2 regions of the Undibacterium sp. Ji22W genome follow, and region 2 is predicted to be linked to the other one. Evidence: predicted binding sites of a transcription regulator. Region 2 holds the regulator's gene; the other holds the start of a gene.
The links. Region 2 encodes HrcA, which represses chaperone genes, less so after heat shock. Its sites were predicted from a motif close to TTAGCACTCNNNNNNNNNGAGTGCTAA; they were not measured.
Positions count from the first base shown of each region.

Region 1: the regulator HrcA is predicted to act here: its motif matches at 3,376-3,402, upstream of rpoH (RNA polymerase sigma factor RpoH).

Region 1 is NZ_JBMPOU010000002.1:510,656-518,295, forward strand. It holds gene rsmD (16S rRNA (guanine(966)-N(2))-methyltransferase RsmD) at 1-264, opposite strand, end outside; gene ftsY (signal recognition particle-docking protein FtsY) at 435-1,562, shown strand; gene ACO0KW_RS09080 (cell division ATP-binding protein FtsE) at 1,595-2,293, shown strand; gene ACO0KW_RS09085 (cell division protein FtsX) at 2,322-3,239, shown strand; gene rpoH (RNA polymerase sigma factor RpoH) at 3,479-4,378, shown strand; gene ACO0KW_RS09095 (SCO family protein) at 4,494-5,054, opposite strand; gene cyoE (heme o synthase) at 5,107-5,991, opposite strand; gene ACO0KW_RS09105 (COX15/CtaA family protein) at 6,001-7,065, opposite strand; gene ACO0KW_RS09110 (SCO family protein) at 7,076-7,640, opposite strand, start outside.
Region 2 is NZ_JBMPOU010000004.1:371,086-378,725, forward strand. It holds gene lanKC (class III lanthionine synthetase LanKC) at 1-1,965, opposite strand, end outside; gene ACO0KW_RS19155 (response regulator) at 3,047-3,469, opposite strand; gene hrcA (heat-inducible transcriptional repressor HrcA) at 3,517-4,548, opposite strand; gene ACO0KW_RS19165 (HAD family hydrolase) at 4,618-5,307, opposite strand; gene ACO0KW_RS19170 (hypothetical protein) at 5,380-5,556, opposite strand; gene ACO0KW_RS19175 (FAD-dependent oxidoreductase) at 5,700-6,608, opposite strand; gene ACO0KW_RS19180 (GNAT family N-acetyltransferase) at 6,739-7,203, shown strand; gene ACO0KW_RS19185 (NAD kinase) at 7,395-7,640, shown strand, end outside.

The DNA of each region.
Region 1 (7,640 bases), on a different contig from region 2:
TAAGGCTCCGCTACCAGCGAACATATCGAGGCAGGATACATTATTCCACTGACCATTAAGTAAATGATGCAACCAGTTAAAGACCGTTTCACGTACCCGGTCAGGGGTAGGCCTTAAGCCATCGGCACTGATCACAGTCAAAGGCGTACGCTTCCAGAGTCCACCGATGATTCTGACCTGATGACTGGCTTGACGATGGGGGCTGCGCGCTAGAGGCTGCGTAGGCTGCGATGCTGGATTCTGGCGATTCTTGTTGTGATTCATAGCGGGGGCGGAAAATCGACGGTCTGCTCTGTTAGAATGGCAGCATTCTAAAGGTTTTTCGTCACAACACCGCAATTGTCTGCCTTGCGATAAGTATTTTCCTGATTGCATCTCTCATTTGCATCGATAGCGAACAATCTCAACACCACTCTTAACGTAAAAATTCATCAATGTTTAGCTTTTTCAGAAAAAAAACGCCAGAGCCAATATCAACGCCACCTAGCGTAGAAATCAAAGAACATCAGTCAGACACTTTGCCCTCTGTCCCACTCTCAGAAGCCAGGAACGACATCAGCGGCACTAACAGCCAAGATATTGCGAGTGAGGGCACTCAACGCGCGACAGAGGAACCTGTGGCCTCGAGCACCGAGGCACGCGTTGAACCAGTTGCTGCACCCGCCAAGCAATCTTGGATTGCACGCCTCAAGCAAGGCCTGGCGAAGACATCATCCAACCTGACAACACTGTTTATTGGCGCTCGTATTGATGATGATCTATACGATGAGTTAGAGGCTGCTTTACTTACCGCGGATGCTGGTGTCGAAGCAACCATGCATTTGCTTGAAAACCTAAAGCGCAAAGTTAAAGAAGAAAAATTAACTGAAGCCGAACAAGTCAAAGCTGCGCTAAAAGTGCTGCTATTGGATTTGCTGAGCCCTTTGCAGAAACCATTTGAACTAGGTCGCTTTCAGCCGCTGGTCATGATGATCGCAGGCGTCAATGGAGCTGGCAAAACCACTACCATAGGCAAACTTGCCAAACACATGCAAGTACATAATCAATCGGTGGTGTTAGCCGCTGGCGATACCTTCCGTGCCGCGGCACGCGAACAATTGATGGTATGGGGTGAACGCAATAACATTACGGTGATCGCACAAGAATCCGGTGACCCGGCGGCAGTCGCGTTTGACGCTGTCGCCTCCGCCAAAGCACGTGGTACGAATGTCGTGATGGTCGATACCGCGGGTCGCTTGCCGACACAACTGCATCTGATGGAAGAACTTAAAAAAATAAAGCGTGTGATCGCCAAAGGTATGGACGGCGCACCGCAAGAAATATTGTTGGTGATTGACGGGAATACTGGACAGAACGCACTGGCGCAAGTGAAGGCGTTTGATGATGCCCTGCAATTGACGGGTTTGATCATTACCAAGCTTGATGGCACCGCAAAAGGTGGCGTGTTAGCAGCCATTGCCAAGACTCGCCCTATCCCGGTGTATTTCATTGGTGTGGGCGAACAAATCGAAGACTTGCAAGCCTTCAACGCCCAGGAATTTGTTGACGCTTTGCTGCAATAATCTGACTGATCCACGAAAGACGAAAGTTTGCGATGATCGAATTCCAACATGTAAGCAAAGCTTATGCGAATGATGTATACGCCTTACGCGATGTGTCCTTGAGTATTGGCGATGGCGAATTAGTGTTTCTGGCAGGACCGTCTGGTGCAGGTAAGTCAACCTTGCTCCGTATGATTGCCGGGCTGGAGAAGCCCAGCAATGGCATGGTGTTAATGAACGGCCAAAACATCAGTAAATTAAAAGCTGGCAGCCTGCCATATCTGCGCCGCAAATTAGGTTTAATTTTGCAAGGGCAAGGTTTACTGCTTGATCGCAGTGTATTGGCGAATGTGATGCTACCGATGATCGTCGTTGGCGAGTCTGTCAGCGAGGCAGAAACCCGTGCCCGCGCAGCTTTAGAGCGACTTAATATGCTGGACAAAGCGAGCTCATCGCCGCTCGAACTCTCTGGCGGCGAACAACAGCGTGTAGCGATTGCGCGAGCGATAGTGAATCGTCCGCAAATCATTCTAGCTGACGAACCTAGTGCTTATCTTGATCGCGATAATGCCATCATCGTCATCAATGCTTTGAAGGCCTTTCAACGTTCAGGCGTAACTTGCATTATCTCCAGCCACGATGAGCAATTCTTAGATCAAGCCAATCGGGTAATTTATCTGAGCAAGGGAGAGGTCAAAGATTCCTGGACTTCCTCAGTAAGCGCGAACATCAGCGCCACCATCACTGCCTAAAAATAGAATTCGCTAGGATACAAAGATCATGACTAACTGGTTCCGCCAACATGCTTATGCTTTGCGTAGCGCACTCACCCATTTACGAGCTGCGCCGGGCAATTTTCTTTTTAACGTGCTGGTGGTGGCGATTGCCTTATCACTGCCAATCGCGGGTCTGACCATCTTGGAGAACATTCGTCCGGTTGCCTCACAATTGTCGATAGAACCGGAAGTCAGTGTTTTTTTGAAACCAGAAATGGCAAGCGCCGATGCGGCAAACTTGCAAACGCCCATCAAGAAAACGCTTAAAGACCTGCAAATTAACGCCAAACTGCGTTTCGTCGCCAAAGACAAAGCGTTGGCAACAATGGAAGGCACGAATAGTCTGGCAGAAGTGTTAGCCACATTGGGAGGCAATCCCTTGCCCGACGCCTTTGTCATATCGCTTTCGAATTCGGACAGCGCCAAGTTAGAGCAACTCACGACAGCTTTGCGTGGACTCGATCATGTCGATGTAGTCCAAGTCGACTCCGAGTGGGTCAAGCGTCTGGCAGCGTTACTGCACGTGGCACAGATGGCCTTGTTGTTCTTAGCCGGCACCCTAGCAGTCGTCGTGATTGTCGTAATTTTTAATGCGACACGCTTGCAAGTGATCTCCCACCAAGCCGAAATTAGCGTGAGCCGGATGTTGGGCGCGACCAATAGCTTTATTCATAAGCCGTATTACTACACAGGTGCGATGTTAGGTGTACTCGCAGGCGGTCTCGCTTTGGGATTCGTCGCGCTTTCTTTACAGCCATTAAATCAAGCCATCGCGGAATTTGCCAAGCTATACGCGTCTGAATTCCATCTCAGCCCGCTCGGCCTATTGCCAAGTCTAGGTTTAATTGTCGTCAGTAAGTTACTTGGTTTGAGTGGCGCCTACCTTTCAGTACGTCGACAATTATCAAAAATTCCACATTAAGCTGACTCGATTCGAATTCCCACCTGCAACTTTCCTAGTATTCTTCGGTCTACATTGTCAATTAAATAGCGAATAAGCGAAAAAAATTAGGCTTTTAATAGCGAAGCACTTGAAATTCGACAAAATAAACAGATTATTAGCACTCATCTCGATTGAGTGCTAATATTAGAACTTGAAGATACCTGAAGTAGTTGGGTATGGCTCGACAGATACAATCTGATTTGATATCAGGAGGAAACATGACACAAACATCAGCACAAGGCCTTTTGCATTCTTCGGACAGCACCGCTTTAGCACTGGGGTTTACCGGTACTTTGGGCAATATTGACGCCTATATTTCTGCGGTCAATCGTTTGCCTATGTTAACCCAGGAAGAAGAAATCGATCTAGCAACCAAGTTAAAACTGCACAACGATTTGAGTGCTGCGCAGCAATTGGTTATGTCGCACTTGCGTCTGGTCGTCTCAATTGCACGTGGCTACTTAGGTTATGGTCTGCCACATGCAGATTTGATTCAAGAAGGCAATATCGGCTTGATGAAAGCCGTCAAACGTTTTGATCCAGATCAGGGTGTGCGCTTAGTTTCCTATGCGATGCACTGGATCAAAGCAGAGATGCACGAATACATCTTAAAAAACTGGCGCTTGGTGAAAGTGGCTACGACTAAGGCGCAACGTAAGTTGTTCTTTAATCTACGTTCGAATAAAGAAGGCTTAGATTCAATGACGCCTTCACAAATCGACAATCTAGCAAGTAAATTAGACGTCAAGCGCGAAGATGTCATCGAGATGGAAATGCGTCTCTCTGGTCGTGATGTCGCTTTAGATGGTTCTAGTGATGACGAAGACGAAAAATTTGCACCTATAGCCTATTTGAAAACCGAAGCTGGTGAACCAAGCAATGTCATCGAAGCACAGCAGTATGATCGCTTGCAAGGTGAAGGCCTAGAATCTGCTTTAGCTAAACTCGATCCTCGCTCACGCCGTATCATTGAATCACGCTGGTTGCAGAACGATGATGGTTCAGGTGCTACTCTGCATGAACTGGCAGAGGAATATGGCGTTTCAGCTGAACGTATTCGTCAAATTGAAAGTGCTGCTTTGAAAAAGATGAAAGGCGCATTGAGCGAATACGCTTGAAACAACCGGATTCGCTAAGTTGCGTAGTTGGCGATCACAAAAAAGGCACTCATCGAGTGCCTTTTGTTTTATCTGAAATACAGACTAGCTGTCCCTACCGTGCCAAGATCAATGACTACTGCAGCAGTATCTTTAAGTCATGCACAATCGCGTTGGTCTTTTGTCCATACTGAACATAGAGACGAATTCTTCCTTCCGGATCAAACACGTAGCTCGCCGCTGTATGATCCATCGTGTAGGTATCTGGTGTTTTACCAGGACTCTTTTGATAGAACACCTTAAATTCTTTTGCCACTTTTGCGGTGGCTTCTGCATTTCCATACAGACCGAGGAAGCGTTTATCAAAATTTGGTACGTAGGCGGCCAACAATTCTTGCGTATCGCGCTCAGGATCAACGGTAACAAACAAGACTTGCACGCGATCGGCTAAGGGACCAAGTTGCGTCATGACTTTGGACATCTCAAACATCGTTGTCGGACACACATCTGGACATTGTGTGTAACCAAAAAACAGCACTACTGCCTTGCCCTTAAAATCGGCCAAAGTACGCGGCTGACCGTTTTGATCAATCAACGAAAAATCTTTCGCGTATTCCAATCCAGTCAAATCTGTATTCACGAATTTCTCAGTTTGCTTACTACACGCACCGAGCATCAAGCTAAGCGCAACCGTCATTGCCAACCATATGGAGCGGGTCCAGCGCGCGTGCAAAGAAAGAGTTTTCATATCAGAATTTAATGTAATGATCGATCAATAAGGCGGCGAATAACAGCGACAGATAAACAATAGAAAAAGTAAAAGTCTTGCGCGCCAATACGTCATCATAATGACGGTAAATTCGCCATGCATACCATAGGAAAGCTAAGCCCAAAATAATCGCACTGACCAAATAAATCATGCCACTCATTTTGACCGCATACGGCATCAAGGTTGTGGCGAATAAAGCTATCGTGTACAGCCAGATATGAAAACGAGTAAATTCAAGACCATGTGTAATTGGCAGCATAGGCAAACCAGATTTCGCATAGTCGTCACGTCTGTACATGGCCAACGCCCAAAAATGTGGCGGCGTCCAAACGAAAATAATCAACACTAACAACCACGCTTGCATCGGCACTTCATTCGCGATCGCTGCCCAACCCAACGCTGGGGGCATAGCGCCAGACAAGCCACCGATCACAATATTTTGTGGCGTTGCTGGCTTCAGAATAATCGTATATATCACCGCGTAGCCAACAAAAGTCACAAAGGTCAGCCACATCGTCAAAGGGTTAACTAAAGCATATAAGATCCACATGCCAGCTCCGCCGATTACTCCGGAAAATAGCAAAATTTGCTGAGTGGTCATTTCACCCTGCGCACTCGGACGCCGCGCTGTGCGTGCCATGCGCGCATCGATTTCACGCTCGACCAGACAATTCACCGCAAATGCGGCACCGGCTAATAACCAGATTCCTATCGTCGCTGGCACCACGATGCGCCAGTCAGGCAATTCTGGAGTCGCCAGAAACATGCCTATCACAGCACAAAACACAGCTAACTGCGTAACACGCGGCTTGGTCAGTGCAACATACTGCGAGAGACGATTAATCAAAATACGAGGCTTGGTCATTATATGTGCTTAAGAAACTGGATCGGCGCTGGAGCGAACCCGATAGTTTAACATGCTCAGGATCAGCACGAGCATGGCAGCACCGGCGTTATGCAAAACGGCGATGGCCAAAGGCCAGGAAAAATAGATAGTGGCAACACCCGTCATGAACTGCATTAACAATACTGCAAATATCGCATTGCCCAATTGTTTCGTTTCTGCTTGCTGTCGACTCAGCCAAGCAACGCTAGCGAGTACTGCCAACACCAACCAAGCGAAACTACGATGCACCCAATGTATCGTGATCAACGCCGAAAACGGCAGGAAATCTCCGCTGCCAGTTCGTCCTAGTTCGCGCCATAAAGTGTAGGCATGTTCAAAATCAAGTTGTGGAACGATCTCGCCATTACACAAAGGATAATCATGACAAGCAAGCGCCGCGTAATTGGTACTAACCCAACCACCAAGTGCAATTTGCAGGGCTAGAATCAAAAATGCAAAAGGCAGGACGCGCACCAACAGTGTCGGAAATTTTACCGGAGCCAGTACTGCTTCACGTTGCCATGCCCACACTAACAAGGCCAGTATAGTCAGCGCCAGCATTAAGTGTATTGTCACGATAATGGGCTGCAATTTCATGGTGACGGTCCACTTCCCAAACGCACCCTGAATTCCCACTAGCACAAACAAGATGGTCGCTAGCCATGGGCTATGACGCATGGATTTACGTTTCCACCAAGCGAATCCCATCTGCAAAATAATTAGCACGCCAACACTCATTGCCAGATAGCGATGGATCATTTCTATCCACGCTTTGGCGACAGTCACTGGTCCAGTCGGCAGCAAAATTTCCGCAGCTTTGATCTCGCTGTGGGCTTGAAATGGATTGGCTTCGCCATAACAGCCTGGCCAATCCGGGCAACCGAGACCAGAATCCGTTAAGCGGGTAAAAGCACCGAAAATAATCAGATCAAATGTCAGAAACAAAGTAACCGCAATCAACTTACGGAACTTATTCTGTTCTTTGGAAATGAGTACCATCGCCAACGGAAACACCGCAAACAACAGTCCTATAATCGCAAGTTGAATCAGCATAATATTTGCCTCAACCTATCGCCGATGCTTTCAACAAACGGCTCAAATCCTTCTTCATTTTATTAGGATCCGCATCTTTCGGAAAACGCATCATCAGATTACCCAATGGGTCGATCAGATAAATGTGATCATATAAACTGGTCCCCGCCTCGGTAGGCAACCATTTTTCCAATTTCGCTTTATCCGCGCGCAGCAGATGCGTGCCCGCGATCCCAGGTTTAATTTGCTCAGCAACCTGTTGTTGATCCGAGATCAACCAGACACGTTCGATTCTGTCCATTTCTTTGCCTTGCACCAGGCGGAGCTGGCGCATTTCCAGCAGCTTGCGCTGACATGCGTCCGCACAGCTCGCATCGTCAATTTGCAGCATGACCCATTTGCCTTTGAACGTAGTCAACTCAGATGACTTGCCGTCTACGCTTTGAAGATTCAGACTAGGCATCGGGTAACTACGGGGATCTAATAGCGTTCCATAATTATTTTTTGCGCCCGGTTGAATCACATAATAAGTGAAGTATGAGGCAATCATAGGCGAGGCACAAACTGCCAAAACAGCGAATAACTTCCAGCGACCT
Region 2 (7,640 bases):
AAAATGTTTAAAGAAGCGAAGTTGAGTCATTCCCCACCCAGCCAAACCATGAAACATGTCTGCCGATTGGGCGAGATAAGGGTGCTGATCCGCCACAGCAAGCGCTTCTTTGGCGCGTTCATCTTCACCCATATCAAGCCAGAACCAGGCAATACCACTAAGTCCACTGTAAAGCCCCGGGGATAGTGCATCCCGTCGCAACGGAAATTGTTTTATCCAATCGAGTACTTCTGGTGATACTGTTCCCCGCACCCTCTTTTGCACGAGTGCCACGCCACAGGCACCATGTGACAAACTCAAAGGATTTGAAGCAAAGACTTCAGGATCCGCAGGAAATAATCGATCAGACCTTGTGTAATCGGCGGTCGAATCGACGTATCGCATAATGTCACTGAGATATTGGTGCGCATCAAGCGATGAGAATTCCTGACTACCAATATGCGGCACAGGCATTACATAAGGGGTCGTCAATACCTCAATGACTTGGTCTAACGTTGGTCTCAACTCTCGTTTTGACAACAGTCCTTCTATTGTCTTGCGTATCTGTAATGGCAAACCGAAGTCCTGCGACATACCCTCTAGGAACCGAATATGCGCTCCTCGATCCAACGATAATAAGGTGTTCATTGGGAACAATCCGGCAAGCATGAGCGAACCCAGACCATACAGATCATCATCTGCACTTGTGACGCCACGATCCATAAATTCCTGTGACGAATATCCAGGCGTAAACAAGTGCGCCGCCAAGTCGACATTGGATTCATGCGATCCTTCAAAGTCGATCAGTTGGACTAGGATATCATCGTCGGCAGGCAACTTTGTGATCATCACGTTTGCCATCGATACGTCGCCGAAAACGATGTGGCGCTTGTGTAATTCCCGAATAACGCTAGCCAATTTACTCACGAGACGACAATAACGTTCAATAAAAAGTTGAGAATCTTGTTGAGTAGGACGAGTCCGCAACGATAAGGAGATGTCCCCCATATATTCGCGAAAGCCTACTGCCTTTTCTAAATATTCTTCGACCAGATAGGCATGTTCCCAGTCAAAGAAGAAGTCAATGGCTTTGGGGCCAATGTCAGTATCGGCAAGACATGACAAGACGCGATGTTCTTTTTTGAGTAGCGCGACGGCGTCTAATCCTCTGGTCGAAATATTCGTAAATGGACGAGCCTCTTTAATGACGACTTTGATTCCCAAAACATGATCAAACGCCAAATAAACACCGCCAGAATTACTAAATTGAATAACGGATTCAATTTGGTAGCGGCCGCCTTTCAGCGTTCCTGCCGCTGCTTCGTCTTCGTTTGGCGTTTCTGTCACAAATGGATCTTCAACGCCGGGTGGCAAGTGAAAGAACGGATCGCGATCGTCAGGAATATACTGACCATCTTGATCAGTAATGACCATTTGCTTTGTTCCGTCTGGCGCTAAACGCTGTGTTTTGTGTAGTCCGCCATAACGATAGAAGACAATCCGGCTATCTTGATAGCGGCGGTCAGAAAGTATATATGGACCATTAAATCCTAAGGTCGCTTGATGTAATTTTTCTAGTAACTCCGCGCATTGTTGGTCATCCTTGGGATAGATCGCCATGAACTTACCCGCACCTCCACGTGGCCATCGTTTTCCGATTGACTGGCTTAACAGATTTCTGTCCGCAATGAATTTAAAAGGTACGCCCGCTTCGAAAAGTATGGTCGCGGCCGTTACCAGAATCGCCGGGGCATGAGCTGGGGTTGCAGATAAATGAATTTTCCAACCCTGATCGGGGAAAATTGCTTCCGGTCCAGTACAGTGCATCCAACATTCGCTCCGATGTAAGGTCCAGTCACTTGGCATGCGTCGTTTCAAACCGACACAGAAGTCCTCAAGGATGGCTGAATATCTCGTTAGCGTTTCATAATGATCTTTACCGGCAAGTACATATAAAAACTTATCATCAATTAATAGTTCTGACATTTTTTTCTCTTTTATGCCATTTCACAGGCGTATTTAGGTTTCATCGAAAATCATAGATTAATAAGTAATCACACATTTCATGCTGACCTTGGTGAAGTACTTAATACTCCACCAAGGCAATGCCGGATTACAACGCGACTAAACTGTCATCCATGAAGCACAACAGATTGCTGTGGGTTGAGCATTGGCATGCACTATTGCTGCTTGTGCTATTTGGTTGTGGCTGTTGTGGGGCAACAGAAATCATGCTTTGCAAGTTCAAAATACGGTTCATATTGTTTTCCTTAAAAATGTAAGTTTAACCATGACGAGTGCCATGGCTTTACTGCGTTTGTCGCAACGTTATGTATGCCGACAGATAAAGTCTATGTGAGAGTCGCGAACGCGGTAACTAGTAGAATCTATGGGTTGACACGCCTATCCTCTTGAAGGGGGAAACGTAGCCAGGTCATGCAAGAGTGAAGAGTGAAGATTGAGTATCTGCGTGTGCCAAGACTGCCGGCATTAAGTGAGGAAAGTAGCTTGTTACGGCTTTACCCCTCGTGCAGTCACTACTTATTGGTCAGATAGATGCTGTTTACTTAGTATTTCGTAGGTAGAAGTAAGAAGCACTCACTAGGCGAGCTAAAGTCATGGTCTTTTCCCGTAAATCAACTCACGAATTCAATTGTGCAGCAGGACGTGACCCAGATTGATTTTGGGTGGGGGGAAAAGATATCGCCCAAATGTTCAAGTATTTTTCTGCTTGTTGGTCACTCACGGGATTGCGGAACTGAAGGGCATTTCTCCGCAGTACAGACACAGGGTCGGAAAAAATTCATCAATGTGCTTTATAAGCTCGACTGAAGTGGGTCTGCGGGATAGAAGTTTCTTTGACGAGAAAATTGAGAAATGGCTGTTTAGAATTACGTGAAAGTTTGCTTGGCCAATGTTGAAAATTCTTTGGCGCGATATAAAACTGCACTCACATCGATTGAGCCGACGTCAAATAATGTTGAAGCTGCTGCGGTACAGACTGTCTACTTACACGACAACTAAATACATTTGTCAATTTTTTGCTGTTACATGCAAGACGAAAGACTCACTGCGAGGCAGCACCCGCAGCTCTTGCTTTACGGTTCGTGCGAACTTTAGCAACAACATTTTGTACGGTATCGAGTACTTTTTTTGCGTTAAATGGCTTAATAATATAACCACTAATACCACTCTTTACAGCTTCTGCCACGATATCCTGATCAGTATTCGACGTCACCATTAACACAAAAACATCTTTCATTACCATCCGTATGCTCTTCAAGGCTTCGATTCCATTCACCTTAGGCATAATCACATCGAGCAAGATGATGTCAGGTTTCAGGCGGGTTGCCATTTCTAATGCACTATCTCCATCGAGTGCTTCACCCACGACGTTATAACCATCATGACGTAAGATCACTCGCAACGTTTCTCGCGTTACATCATTGTCATCAACGATCAATACCGAAATATCTTTATTGTCAGCCATTTTCTAATTTTCAAATGTGTTAAATAAACCGGATGTGTGACGGGCAACTAGTGGTTCAACGCATTCGACAATAATTTCGCCGTGATATCCACTATGGGAATTACGCGCTCATACGCCATTCGTGTTGGTCCAATGACGCCCAAAGTACCAACAATTTTGCCATTCACTTCATACGGGGCAGTGACTACACTCATCTCCTCCATGGGAACGAGTTGTGATTCTCCACCGATAAAAATTCTCACACCGGATGCGTTGCTAGAGACATCCAATAACTGCATTAAACCACTTTTTTGCTCAAATAGATCAAATAATCGTCTCAAAGAACTCATATTCGACGACAAATCGCTGACATTGAGCAAATTCCTCTCTCCCGAAATCACCATATCTTCGGTGTTTTCCGCCATTGCCTCACTGCCAGCTTGCAATGCAGTTTGCATCAAGCGATTCATGTCACTTTGCAATTCACGTAATTCTCGATTGATATTCATGCGCGCCTGATCAAAACTTTGCCCGCCAAAATGTTGATTCAAATAATTGGCGGCTTGGATCAATTGAGTGGGCGTGTAATCCACATCCGTGAGTAAAAGTCGATTGTGTACTTCGTCATTTGGCGCCACGACGACCAACAATATGCGTTTTTCTGACAAGCGCAAGAATTCAACTTGTTTAAAAATCGACTCTTGACGGGCGGTCATGACCACACCGGCAAACTGCGATAGCGACGAAAGAACTTGCGCTGCGTTTGCGATAATTTTTTGCGGCGACCCCGCGATAATTGAAGATTGTAATCGCGTTCCTAACACAGATTCGAGTACAGATTCATCCAGTTCTTGCACTGTCAACAATTGATCAACAAAGACGCGGTAACCGCGTGGTGTAGGGATCCTCCCAGACGAAGTATGTGGGCTGGTAACAAAGCCCATTTCCTCCAGATCAGACATGACATTGCGAATTGTCGCTGGAGACAATTCCAAACCAGAAATTTTGGACAGTTCACGTGAACCGACTGGCTGGCCGTCGGCAATATACCGTTCTACCAGGGCTTTTAATAGTGTTTGGGCGCGATTATCGAGTTGCATGGTTTTATTTTAGGCTAGCCGAAGCAGAAACGCATCGTTTTTGTCGCGCGCGAGCAATCAGTTGCACTGTTATTTGAGTTCGCACAACAGTTCTTGTAAGTCTTTTACAATTAAATCTGGTTTAGGTCCCGCGTAGGTCGCTTCGGTAAGCACGGTACCACGTCGGTTGATCCAAGCCGTCGCCATACCAACTCGCTGTGCCCCACCAACATCGAGATGTAAATCATCGCCGGCATACATGACTTCCGCTGGTTGTAATTTCAAGTGTTGCAGCATCGCCAAAAATATTCTCGGGTCGGGCTTGGCACAGCCAAATGTGTGCGCAGCGAGCGATATAGAAAAGTGTTCACCCAATCCTATCTTCTCGATATCCGCAAAACCATTTGAGATCGATCCTAATATATACCGCTCCTTCAATACATCAAGCGCGGGCATAACGTCGGCAAAAAATGTAACTTGATTCCGCGCATTCGCGAACACTTGCATCGCCTCATCCGCCATTCCCGGCGCCGCGCCATGCTCGACAAATACTTGTTGCAACAATGTATGACGCAAAGCCCACAAATCGTAACTAAAACGTGGTTCAGTCGCCACCAAGGCCTGACGGCGCTCACGCAGCGCTTCAATAGAATATGCGCTAGCAACGGATGGAACTTGCGTCGCGATCCAGTCATGCAAAGTGCTCTCTGCGGAATGAATCACTGGCACGACTGGCCACAAAGTATCATCAAGATCAAAAATTAGTGCTTTGATTTTCATTTCGAAGTCGTAGAACGGAGGCGAGAGGTTTTGCAGTGTAATCGAAAATTGCGCCAGACTTACCAAGATACATTACAAATTAGCGTTCGCCGCCTGCATGTCCCAAGTAGATTGCTTCGCACCGCACAGGGTCAGCATGTATTGCCGATAGACAGCCGGTAAATAACGCCCAGCCACAGTTCCGATATCGCGTATCCAACCCACAGGGTAATGGGATTGATACAGTGGTGTCATAATACGGCTAGCCATTTGATAATACGCGATGTGTTTGCATCGTCGCTGCGAGTATCGAGCAAAAGCCTGTTCGATACTCGTACGAATTGATTCTCCCTTGGAGGCATCGCCTTTATCAGTGGATGATCCTAAACACTGCGCCAAGACAGTCGCATCAATTAAGGCATATTTGCCCCCTGCCCTAATTGCGGACTCATGGCATGAGCTGCATCACCCAATACCACTACATTTTGTTGGTGGTAGGACGCTAACCGGACATCCGCATATTCGGCAATCGAAATCGATGTAGTTGGCGTACCGGACAACCAGTCGGCTACTTCAGGCCAGACCGCTCGTACGCGCGCTATTAATTCTTCCAGTCCGGCATGTTGATATTCAGAAAACGCGGTTTTGGGTAGACTCCAAAATAAGGAATAGCAAGTTCTTTTAGTCGATGGATTGATCCCTGTTGGCAAAATTCCGAGCATGATCCGCGCACCACGATATCGCTGCATTAGAATATGCGGGAATGGCCAATCATCTTTGTCCAACACAGTCCAAAAGGCGCCCCAAGGATATGGTCGATGAATTTGTTTGATATCGAGTCTCTCACGTAACTGTGAACGTGTGCCATTGGCGATAATTAAACCATCTACGCCTAACTCGCCTTGTCTGTGCTGCACCACGACTTGTTGATGATCTTGAATAAAATCGGCGATACCGTTTCCGAGGTGAATAGTCACACCGGAATTACGTGCGCAGTCCCACAAAATTTGGTGTAGCGATGCACGATGTATTCCCAGCCCATGCCAATCTTGTTGCACCGATGCATAATGTAAATCCAAAGTTTTCCAAGAGCCAGAGTAGCCTTCGAGGCTATGCACGATCGCCGCTTTATCTCGAACCATTTCTAACAGGCCTAAATTTTGCAACATCATTTGCCCGCTGGGCTGCAATAGAAGTCCAGCACCTACCGGTGTCGGATCGGCCACGTGTTCGAAGACTGTCACCCGATATCCCTGGCGTGTGAGTAAAATAGCGGCAGCAAGTCCAGCGATACCTGCGCCAGCAATAGCAATATGCGTCATAAGAAAATGGTGAATTTAAATCATTTTAATTATACGATTTTATAGACTACTGATAGGCCAGCGCCAGACGATATTCGGACTCTGCAAAGTAGTAAATCCGTCGCTATCTTCACATTCAAAAGAGTTTCACATGACTATTCATATTCATCGAGCCACCTTAAATGAACTCCCCATTATTGCCCCGTTGTTCGACGCATACCGCGTGTTTTACCAGCAAAGCAGCGACTTAAACTTAGCGAATCGCTTTCTAACCGATCGTCTGCAAAACAATGAGTCGGTGATTTTTTTTGCCTCTGACATCCAGGGTTGTGGATTGGGATTTATCCAGCTCTACCCTAGTTTTTCGTCCGTTTCTGCCAAAAGACTATGGATACTCAATGATCTATTCGTTGCTGAATCTGCGAGACGTAACGGCGTTGCCAGAAAATTGATGAACTGTGTTCGCGCATTTGCAATTGATACTAGCGCAAAAGGCTTATTCTTAGAAACTGGGCACGACAATTTCAAAGGACAAGCCTTGTATGAATCGTTGGGATATCAAAAGAATTCCGAGTTTTATTATTTTCTTGACCTGCAAAATGTAAAGACTACCTAGCGAAGAGTGAAATCTCATATCGGCAACTCACGACGGCAGTCGATTATTGACAAGCTTGGTATGCGCTTCAAACCTTTCCGTGCGCATTTAAGGACGTCTGCAACAAAGCCAAGACTTTCGTATTGCCGACACATCCAATTGACTAAGAATAGTGTAATCTAAAGCCTTCTTCGAACCCCTGCGTCCCTTCTATGATAACGACACCCAAAACCATCGCTTTGATCGGCAAATATAATGCACTTGGCATGGGTGAATCTTTGAGTGAGTTGGCAAGTTCCTTAGCTGACGCGGGCCACATGGTCGTCTTCGATATCGACTCCGCACAAAATTTAGCACTTAACCATTTTCCGGCTTTATCGGTTACTGACATTGGACGTACTGCAGATGTGGCGATCGTACTTGGTGGCGATGGCACTATGCTTGGCATAGCTCGCCAA